3 regions of the Curtobacterium oceanosedimentum genome follow, and region 1 is predicted to be linked to each of the others. Evidence: predicted binding sites of a transcription regulator. Region 1 holds the regulator's gene; each other region holds the start of a gene.

Region 1 (3,234 bases):
GAGGTCTCGAACTGGGCACGCGCCGACGAGCACGGCGGTCCGGAGCGCCACGCGAGCCGGCACAACCTGTCCTACTGGAAGGGTCACGACTGGTGGGGCGTCGGCCCGGGCGCGCACTCGGCGGTCGCCGGCACCCGCTGGTGGAACGTGAAGCACCCGGCCGCGTACGCGAACCGGGTGCTGGCGGGCGAGTCGCCCGCGGCGGGGCGCGAGACGCTCGACGCCGACACCCGGTACGTCGAGCGGGTGCTGCTGGCCGCACGCGTGCGCGGCGAGCTCACCACCGCGGAGCTCGGCCGGGAGGCCCGTGGCCGCGTCGCCGGCCTCATCGCCCGCGGTCTCGTGGACGGGTCGGCCGCGGTGCGGGGACGGATCGAGCTGACCCTGCAGGGTCGGCTGCTCGCGGACGCCGTCGTCCGCGAGCTGCTCGACTAGCGCACGGGCTGCCGCCCGCGCTACTGCTTGATGAACTCGATCGTGAGCGGGTAGCGGTAGAGGTCGCCGCGGTTCGCCGCCACGGCCGCCAGGATCGCGAACACGATCACGAGCACGCCGATGATCGGGAGCAGGACGAACCCGATCACGACCAGGCAGAGCAGCCACGCCACGACGTACGCGATCGCCGCCGTGATGTGGAAGTTCAGCGCCTGGCGGGTGTGCTCCTTGATGAACTGCCCCCGGTCGCGCAGCACCAGGTACGCGATGATCGGCACGACCAGGCTGAAGAAGATGCCGCCGACGTGCGTCAGCGTCGCCCAGAGGCGCTGGTCCTCCGGCGACATCGGCTGGGGCGGCGTGAAGCCGGCCGGGTACTGCGGTCCCTGCGGGTTCTGGGGTCCCCCCGGCTGCTGGCCGTACCGGCCGTCCTGCGGGCCGCCTGGTTGCTGTCCGTAGCTCATGCCGTGAGCGTACCGGCGCAGGGGCCTCCGGTCCCGGTCGGTCGGTGGTCGGGCGTAGGATCAGCAGTCGACACGTCCGAGTGCCAGCATCGAACGGAAGGGGTCCGGATGGTCAGCGAACGCTCCCTCGAGGTCCTCAAGGCGATCGTGCGGGACTACGTCGCCTCGCGCGAGCCCGTCGGCTCGAAGACGATCGTCGAGCGGCACGCCTTCGGGGTCAGCGCCGCGACGATCCGCAACGACATGGCGCAGCTCGAGGACGAACAGCTCATCGCGGCGCCGCACACCTCGTCCGGTCGGGTGCCCACGGACAAGGGCTACCGCCTGTTCGTCGACCACCTCGCGGCGGCGCGGCCCCTGTCGACGGCGCAGCGGCACGCCATCGAGACCTTCCTCGGCACGCCGAACGACCTCGACGAGGTCCTCGGCCGCACCGTCCGCCTGCTCAGCCAGCTCACCAACCAGGTCGCGCTCGTGCAGTACCCGTCGATGGTGCGTGCCCGCGTGCAGCACGTCGAGCTCGTGCGGCTCGGCGACACCCGGCTCATGGTCGTCCTGATCACCGACACCGCCCGCGTCGAGCAGCGTGTGGTGGAGACGGACGTCCCCCTCGACGAGGACTCGCTCACCGAGCTCCGGACCGTCGTGAACGGCGCGAGCGTCGGACTCCTGCTGCAGGACGTCCCCCGTGCCCTGCGCGAGGTCCCGCGGCAGCTCCGCCCGGACGCGCAGACCCTGGGCGGCGTCGTCGTCGCGACCCTCATCGAGCAGGTGGCTGCGAACCGGCAGGACCGCCTGGTCATGGCGGGCGCGGCCAACCTGGCGAAGAGCGAGCGCGACTTCTCCGGCGGCCTGTACCCCGTGCTCGAGGCGATCGAGGAACAGGTGACCCTGCTCCGCTTGTTCGGCGAGATGCAGGTGGACGACGTGGCCGTGGCCGCGAGCATCGGCGCCGAGAACGCCGAGTACGGCCTCGACGCGACGAGCATCGTGGCCGGCGGTTACCTCGCCGGCGGCGGGGCGGTCGCCCGACTGGGCGTCCTGGGCCCGACACGCATGGACTACGGCACGAACATGGCCGCCGTCCGCGCGGTCGCACGGTACCTGTCCAAGCTGCTGGGCGAACATTGACCGGACCACGCGCCCCCCGCGCGGTGTCCAGCGGACCGGCTCCGCGCCTCCAGACCGGACCGCGGCGACCGCCGCGACCCACCGACCGAACCGAAACCGACTGAGGGAACCGTGGCAGACCACTACGACGTCCTCGGCGTCCAGCCGGACGCCTCCGATGCCGACATCAAGAAGGCCTACCGACGGCTGGCGCGCGAGCTGCACCCGGACGTGAACCCGAGCCCGGACGCGGCCGAGCGCTTCAAGGACGTGACGCACGCGTACGACGTGCTGAGCGATCCCGAGCAGCGTCGGCGCTACGACGCCGGCCCGCAGGAGAGCCCGTTCGGCGGCGGTGCCGCCGGCGGCTTCAGCGACATCTTCGACGCCTTCTTCGGCGGCGGTGGCGGCGGCGGACGCGGCAACGGACCGCGGAGCCGGGCCGAGCGCGGGCAGGACGCCCTGCTGCGCATCGAGGTCGACCTGGACGAGGTCGTGTTCGGCACGCACAAGGACGTCGAGGTCGACACGGCCGTCGTCTGCGAGACGTGCAACGGCTCGTGCTGCGCGCCGGGGACGAGCCCGCGCACCTGTGACATCTGCGGCGGGTCCGGGCACATCCAGCGCCAGGTCCGCTCGCTGCTCGGCAACGTCGTGACGAGCGCGCCCTGCGGCACGTGCCGCGGCTACGGCACCGTCATCCCGAGCCCCTGCCCGACCTGCCAGGGGCAGGGCCGCGTCCGCGCACGCCGCACGATCCCCGTCGACGTGCCCGCGGGCGTCGAGACCGGGCTCCGTCTGCAGATGCCCGGTCAGGGCGAGGTCGGCCCGGCCGGCGGCCCCTCGGGGGATCTCTACCTCGAGGTGAAGGTGCGCCACCACGACGTGTACAGCCGCGACGGCGACGACCTCCTCGCGACGCTCGAGGTCCAGATGACCGACGCGATCCTCGGTGCGCACACGACCATCGACGGCCTCGACGGGCCGGTCGAGCTCGAGATCCGCCCGGGCGTGCAGAGCGCCGACGTCCTGGTGATCAAGGACCGCGGCGTGACGAAGCTGCGCGGCACCGGTCGGGGTGACCTCCGCGTCGGGGTGCAGGTCGTGACCCCGACGAAGCTCTCGCACAAGGAGCGCGGACTCGTCGAGCAGCTCGCGAAGTCGCACAAGGCGCCGGGGCCGCAGCTCGCCCGCTTCCAGCAGGGCATGTTCGGCAAGCTGCGCG
Region 2 (3,234 bases), on a different contig from region 1:
TGGCGCTGGCGGTCTGCGACCCGTTCGGCGTGCGCGTCCGGTGGTTCCGGCGACCGGGAGCCTGAACCGGGTCTCGCGACAGTCCAGCCGCGTACCAGGGTCGGACCGCCGGGCACCCCTACGATGTGCGAGACCCGTGACCGAACCGTGACCGGAAGTGCCGTGACCGCCCTCCCCACCGACGAGCTCAGCGAGCTCGACCAGCGCGTGCTCGCGTTCGAGCACGACCGGGCGCGACACGACCGCACGAAGGAAGCGGAGATCCGGGTCGAGTTCGACATGTCACCGGCGCGCTACTACCAGGTGCTCAACCGCGTGATCGACCTGCCTGCCGCGCTCGCTCTCGACCCGCAGCTGGTCGGTCGGCTGCAGCGGCTCCGCCACGAACGCACCCGAGCACGAGCGGCGCGCGCGTTCGTCGCCCCCGCGCCCGATCCCCGTGAAGAGGAACGATGACCGAGAGATACCCGCGAGACCGGTTCGACGAGGTCTCCGACGGCCCCCGGGTCGGAGCGCACCGCGGTGCCCGTCGTCGTGGACGCGGGTGGATCGCGTTCGCCTGGGGTGCCCTCGCCACCGGCGTGCTCGTGCTCGTCGGTGTCCTCGTGCTCGCGCTGCTGAACGGGAGCTACTCGTTCCCGGGCTCGACCTCGTCGCCGCGTCCCTCGTCGAGCTCCTCCGCGTCGGCCGCGCCCTCGGAGTCGCCGTCCGACGAGCCGTCCGCGCCCGCGTCCGAGGAGCCGAGTGCGGCGGAGCCGTCGGCGCAGGGCGCGACGAGCGTGGTCGTGCTGAACGGCACGACGACCACCGGTCTGGCCGCCCGCGGCCGCACCGCACTGACCAGCGCCGGCTGGAAGGTCGCGTCGACTGGCGACGCCGGGACGACGGGGGCGACCACGTCCGTCGTCTACTACCAGGAGCCCGACCAGCAGGCCGTGGCGCAGGGCGTGGCGAAGGCCCTGGGCATCGCGACGGTGGAGCAGTCCTCGGCCTTCCCGAACGCCGACGTCAGCGTGGTGCTCGGCGCCGACTACGGCGGCTGACGGGCTCGTCGGGACCGCGCCGACGCGCGCTGTGTGACGGCGGTGTTTCGGGCACGTTGATTCTTGACGGAATCGGCGTGGAAGAACGTCACACCTCTTGCCTTGCAGCGGTTGTTGCACGAGAGTCATCGCCAGACGGCGACGGCGTCGTTCGCAACAGCAGCACCAGGGAGCAAGAGATCATGGCCAACGGAACCGTGAAGTGGTTCAACGCCGAGAAGGGCTTCGGCTTCATCACCGTGGATGGAGGGGGCCAGGACGTGTTCGTGCACTACTCGGCAATCGACATGTCGGGCTACAAGGTCCTCGAGGAGGGCCAGGCGGTGACGTTCGACGTCGGCACCGGGTCCAAGGGCCCGCAGGCCGAGGCGGTCCGTCCCGCCTGAGTCCGGGACCACCCGTCGACGCGCCGTCCCCTCGGGGGCGGCGCGTTCGTCTTGTGCGGTGCCGTGGTCGCGGGGCCCGCACCGCCCGGGCGGGCTGGTGGACCCGGTGCCGCACCGTCACCTGGGAAGTCGGGCCGTGCCTCCCGGCTGTGTTGCACTCGCACTCGGCGAGTGCCAGAATCGGCGTTGGCACTCGCTCACGCTGAGTGCCAGCACGACCCCCATGACGACGTCCGGGAGGGACGAGAAACTCACATGGCTAAGATCATTGCTTTCGACGAGGAGGCCCGCCGTGGCCTCGAGCGCGGCCTGAACATCCTGGCCGACGCCGTGAAGGTGACGCTCGGCCCGCGCGGCCGCAACGTCGTCCTCGAGAAGAAGTGGGGCGCCCCCACGATCACGAACGACGGTGTCTCCATCGCCAAGGAGATCGAGCTCGACGACCCGTACGAGAAGATCGGTGCGGAGCTCGTCAAGGAGGTCGCCAAGAAGACCGACGACGTCGCCGGTGACGGTACGACCACCGCGACCGTGCTCGCCCAGGCGCTCGTCCGCGAGGGCCTCCGCAACGTCGCCGCCGGTGCCGACCCCGTGTCGCTCAAGCGCGGCATCGAGAAGGCCGTCGCCGCCGTCTCCGACCAGCTCCTCGCCAACGCGAAGGACATCGAGACCAAGGACCAGATCGCCGCCACCGCGTCGATCTCGGCCGCTGACTCCACCATCGGCGAGCTCATCGCCGAGGCGATCGACAAGGTCGGCAAGGAGGGCGTCGTCACCGTCGAGGAGTCGAACACCTTCGGCACCGAGCTCGAGCTGACCGAGGGCATGCGCTTCGACAAGGGCTACCTGTCGCAGTACTTCGTCACGGACCCGGAGCGCCAGGAGGCCGTCTTCGAGGACCCGTACATCCTCATCGTCAACTCGAAGATCTCCAACATCAAGGACCTGCTCCCGGTCGTCGACAAGGTGATCCAGGCGGGCAAGCAGCTCCTGATCATCGCCGAGGACGTCGACGGCGAAGCCCTCGCGACCCTCGTCGTGAACAAGATCCGCGGCATCTTCAAGTCCGTCGCCGTCAAGGCCCCGGGCTTCGGTGACCGTCGCAAGGCCATGCTGCAGGACATCGCGATCCTGACCGGCGGCCAGGTCATCTCGGAAGAGGTCGGCCTCAAGCTCGAGAACGCGACCCTCGACCTGCTGGGCAAGGCCCGCAAGGTGATCATCACCAAGGACGAGACCACGATCATCGAGGGTGCCGGCGACGACGAGCAGATCGCGGGCCGTGTCCGTCAGATCCGCTCCGAGATCGAGGCGACCGACTCCGACTACGACCGCGAGAAGCTCCAGGAGCGCCTCGCGAAGCTCGCCGGTGGCGTGGCCGTCATCAAGGCGGGTGCCGCGACCGAGGTCGAGCTCAAGGAGCGCAAGCACCGCATCGAGGACGCCGTCCGCAACGCGAAGGCCGCCGTCGAGGAGGGCATCGTCGCCGGTGGTGGCGTCGCGCTCATCCAGGCGTCCGTCGCACTCGACTCGCTCGACCTGCAGGGTGACGAGGCGACCGGTGCGAACATCGTCCGCGTCGCGATCGACGCGCCGCTCAAGCAGATCGCGCTGAACGCCGGTCTCGAGCCGGGCGTCGTCGCCGCCAAGGTCCGCGAGCTCGAGTCGGGTCACGGCCTCAACGCCGCGACCGGCGAGTACGTCGACCTGGTCGCCGCGGGCATCATCGACCCGGCCAAGGTCACGCGCTCGGCGCTGCAGAACGCCGCGTCGATCGCCGGTCTGTTCCTCACGACCGAGGCCGT
Region 3 (3,234 bases), on a different contig from region 1:
GAACCAGCCGCGCTCGCGCACCGGGGCGAGGGGCTGCCCCTGGATCGCGTCGTGCTCCGTGATGTCGTCGACGACGACGCCGGCCGGCGACCACAGCGTGAGCGTCCGGACGCGCGAGGGCTCCCGCGCCGCGGCGAGCGCCGACTCCACCGCGCCCAGGCTGTGCGCGACGACGTGCACGCCCCGTCCGCGGTCGGCGGCGCGGATCATCGAGACGACCTGCTCCACCTCGTCGCGGATGGTGATGTCCGCGAACTCCCCGTCGCTGACGCCCTGCCCGAGTCGGTCGTGGCTGCGGACGACCGCGCCTCGGGCGACCAGGTGTCGTGCGGTCTGCACGAACAGCTGGTGCCCGCCGAGCGCACTGTCGCTGAAGCCGTGCACGAGCAGTACGACGGGGGCATCCGCCGCCCCGTCCTGCGGCTCCCACTGCCAGCCGCGGATCGTCCGACCGTCGTGGTCGAGCGTGGTCGGGGTGGTGCGGGGGTCGACACCCCGCAGCGGCGCACTGGCCATCAGTTCGTCCGGTCCGCCCAGCCGGCCGGCAGGTCGCCGGGAGCGGTGTCGACCACGGTCTCGTCGTCCTCGCCGACGTGCTCGAACAGCGTGATGTGCGCGAACTCCGGCACGACGTAGATCGGGTAGGTCGGCCCCTCGTCGCGGAAGCGCTGCATCTCGTCCAGGTGGTCGTTCTGGTAGAGCACGGTCTTCTGCCCGTCGAGCTCGATCCAGCGCGGGAAGAAGATCGTCCCGTGCAGGACGCGCTGCTCGGGGATGACGTTGACGACGACGCTGGTACCGGTCGGCTCGTTCCAGGACACCTTGTAGACACCGGGGGCGAGGGCGACGAGGTCGACGGTCTGGTCCTTCACCCAGCGGCCACCGACGTGCCCGGTGTGGATGCGGTAGTCGATGGTCGTGGCGTTCTTGACGTACATCTCGTACTGCCAGCCGTTGGCGTACGTGTAGACGAACCGGTGGCCGACGATGCCGGTGAGGTCCTGGGGCGGTTCGGGGTGCTCGACGGAGGTCTGTGCGCTCATGCGATCGAGTTTGCACCCGGAATGGTTTTGTTGCAAACACTTCTCGCTGCTAGGTTGCCGTGTGTGCAGGGTACGGACGCATCGGACGCCACGACGCAGGTCGCGCGCAGGCTGAGCGACCGCATCGGCCCGTTCCGGCGCGCCCTCCTACGCACGTCCCGCGAGGTCGCCGACCTGCCGGACCTGCCCGACGCCCAGGTCGAGGTGATGCGTGCCCTGACCGGGTCCACGACCACCCCCTCGGCCCTCGCCGCCCGCCTCGGTCTCGCCCGCTCGACGGTGAGCAACCTCGTCTCGGCGATGGAGTCCGTCGGACTCGTCGAGCGACGCCTGGCCGCCGGCGACGGACGCCGGACCGAGCTCCGCCTGACCCCCCTGGCGGAGGAACGGCTCGCCGCCTACGACGAGGCATCGGCCGCGGTGCTCGTCGAGGCACTCGGCCGACTCGCACCCGAGGACCGCACCGCGCTGGCCGCCGCGCTCCCCGCACTCGAGCACCTGCACCACGAGATCACGCACCGCGGCGACCACTGATCGCCATCGGGGCACCGTTCCCAGCAGGCTCCGAGCGGTTTTTTGGCACTCCTGAGGGGAGAGTGCTAGAACGGGTCGCAGTTGAGTCGAGGGGACTCAACGAAGACCACGAAGGAGTTGATCTCGATGACGATGCAGTTCGACCCGTTCCGCGAGCTCGACCGAATCGCCGGCTCCCTGCTCGGAGCCGGAGCCGGTGCTCCCCGCTCGATGCCGATGGACCTGTACCGCACCGGCGACCACTACGTCCTCGACGTCGACCTGCCGGGCATCGACCCGGGCTCGGTCGACGTGGACGTCGACGGCTCGGTGCTGACCATCCGCGCGGAGCGCACGCTCGGCGCCCCGGAGGGCTCCCAGTGGCTCACCCGGGAGCGCCAGCCGGGCACGTTCGTCCGGCAGCTCACGCTCGGTGACCACCTGGACACCGCGCGCATCAGCGCCGCCTACGACAACGGCGTCCTGAGCGTGACGATCCCGGTCAAGGAGTCCGCGAAGCCGCGCAAGATCGACGTGACCACCGGCAGCGGTGCGCAGCAGCTCGCGGTCGGCAGCGGTTCCGCCGAGTAGTCCGGGGGCGTGCGGTGACGACGATCATCAACGCCCTCCTCGCCGTCGCGGTCGTGACGGGAGCGCTGGTCGCGACGAGCCTGGACCGTCGGGTGGCCGTGCTCCTGGGCGCGGCCGGCAGCACGGCGGGGAACTTCCTCACCTGGCTGGTCGCGCCCGGCGCGTGGGCACAGGTCCCGCTCGTCCCCTGGCTCGCCGCGGCCGCCGGCACGGTGGCGCTCATCGCACTCTGGAGTGCGACGCGCCTCTGGTCCGGCATCTTCGAGCCACCGCGCGCACCGCGCGACGACGACACCGCCGCGCTGGTGACGGTGGGTGCGGAGTCGTGACGGGGTGACCACGTGACGGACGGGAGGCGCGGTGCCGGCTGGCACCGCGCCTCCCGTCCGTCTCCCGGTCGCGTCGCGCGACCGGCGGGACGGTCACTCCTTGTGAAGCGTGTCCTGCACGAGGCCGGCGGTCTTCTCGACCACGTTCGGCAGCTCGGTGGTGCCGTACAGCCGGACGTCCGGGTGCGTGGGCGGGGGCATCGGCACCGAGGTGGTGGGGCCGTCGTGGTACGAGTACTCGCCCTTGCCGTCGAACGACGGGCCGCTCGCCCACGGGCCGTCCGCCGCCGCCTTGCCGTCGGAGAAGTTGAGGTACTGGTAGTTGACCTCCTGGTTCTCCTTCGACTGCGGGAAGTTGCTCGGCACCGGGAAGCCCTCGACGCCCTTCTCGCGGAGCTCCGCGGCGGCGGTCGCCCACATGTTCTGGTGCATGGTGTCGCGCGCGATGAGGAACGAGAGCAGGTCCCGCACGCCGTGGTCGTCGGTCATGTGGTAGAGCCGGGCGGCCTGGACGCGCCCCTGCATCTCGGCGTTCTCGTTCGCCGTGAAGTCGGCGAGCAGGTTGCCGGACGCGGTGATGTACGAGCCCTGCCAGGGGTTGCCGTTGCTGTCCACCGGTCGGGCTCCGGCGCCCGCGACGATCGCGTGCTGCACGTCGGTGCCCCCGACGATCGCCGCGACGGTCGGGTCGTCCTGCAGCGCGTCCTCGGTGATGCCGAGCGGGCTCTTCTCGAGCAGCTGCGCGATCATCGTCGCGA

What was found. The regulator HrcA, encoded in region 1, represses chaperone genes, less so after heat shock. The targets are predictions, from matches to a motif close to TTNGCACTCGNNNNNNNCGAGTGCNAA.
Region 2: the regulator HrcA is predicted to act here: its motif matches at 1,616-1,642, upstream of groL (chaperonin GroEL).
Region 3: the regulator HrcA is predicted to act here: its motif matches at 1,620-1,646, upstream of ABIC52_RS10435 (Hsp20/alpha crystallin family protein).

What each region holds. Positions count from the first base shown of each region.
Region 1 is NZ_JBEPMD010000004.1:169,542-172,775, forward strand. Features, by position in the region: gene hemW (radical SAM family heme chaperone HemW) at 1-435, shown strand, start outside; gene ABIC52_RS05925 (DUF4870 domain-containing protein) at 456-899, opposite strand; gene hrcA (heat-inducible transcriptional repressor HrcA) at 1,008-2,030, shown strand; gene dnaJ (molecular chaperone DnaJ) at 2,142-3,234, shown strand, end outside.
Region 2 is NZ_JBEPMD010000015.1:65,428-68,661, reverse strand. Features, by position in the region: gene ABIC52_RS14270 (DUF2332 family protein) at 1-65, shown strand, start outside; gene ABIC52_RS14265 (DUF3263 domain-containing protein) at 163-456, shown strand; gene ABIC52_RS14260 (LytR C-terminal domain-containing protein) at 453-1,043, shown strand; gene ABIC52_RS14255 (cold-shock protein) at 1,226-1,429, shown strand; gene groL (chaperonin GroEL) at 1,685-3,234, shown strand, end outside.
Region 3 is NZ_JBEPMD010000008.1:82,340-85,573, reverse strand. Features, by position in the region: gene ABIC52_RS10450 (alpha/beta hydrolase) at 1-516, opposite strand, end outside; gene ABIC52_RS10445 (phenolic acid decarboxylase) at 516-1,043, opposite strand; gene ABIC52_RS10440 (MarR family winged helix-turn-helix transcriptional regulator) at 1,107-1,577, shown strand; gene ABIC52_RS10435 (Hsp20/alpha crystallin family protein) at 1,704-2,147, shown strand; gene ABIC52_RS10430 (hypothetical protein) at 2,162-2,476, shown strand; gene ABIC52_RS10425 (manganese catalase) at 2,570-3,234, opposite strand, start outside.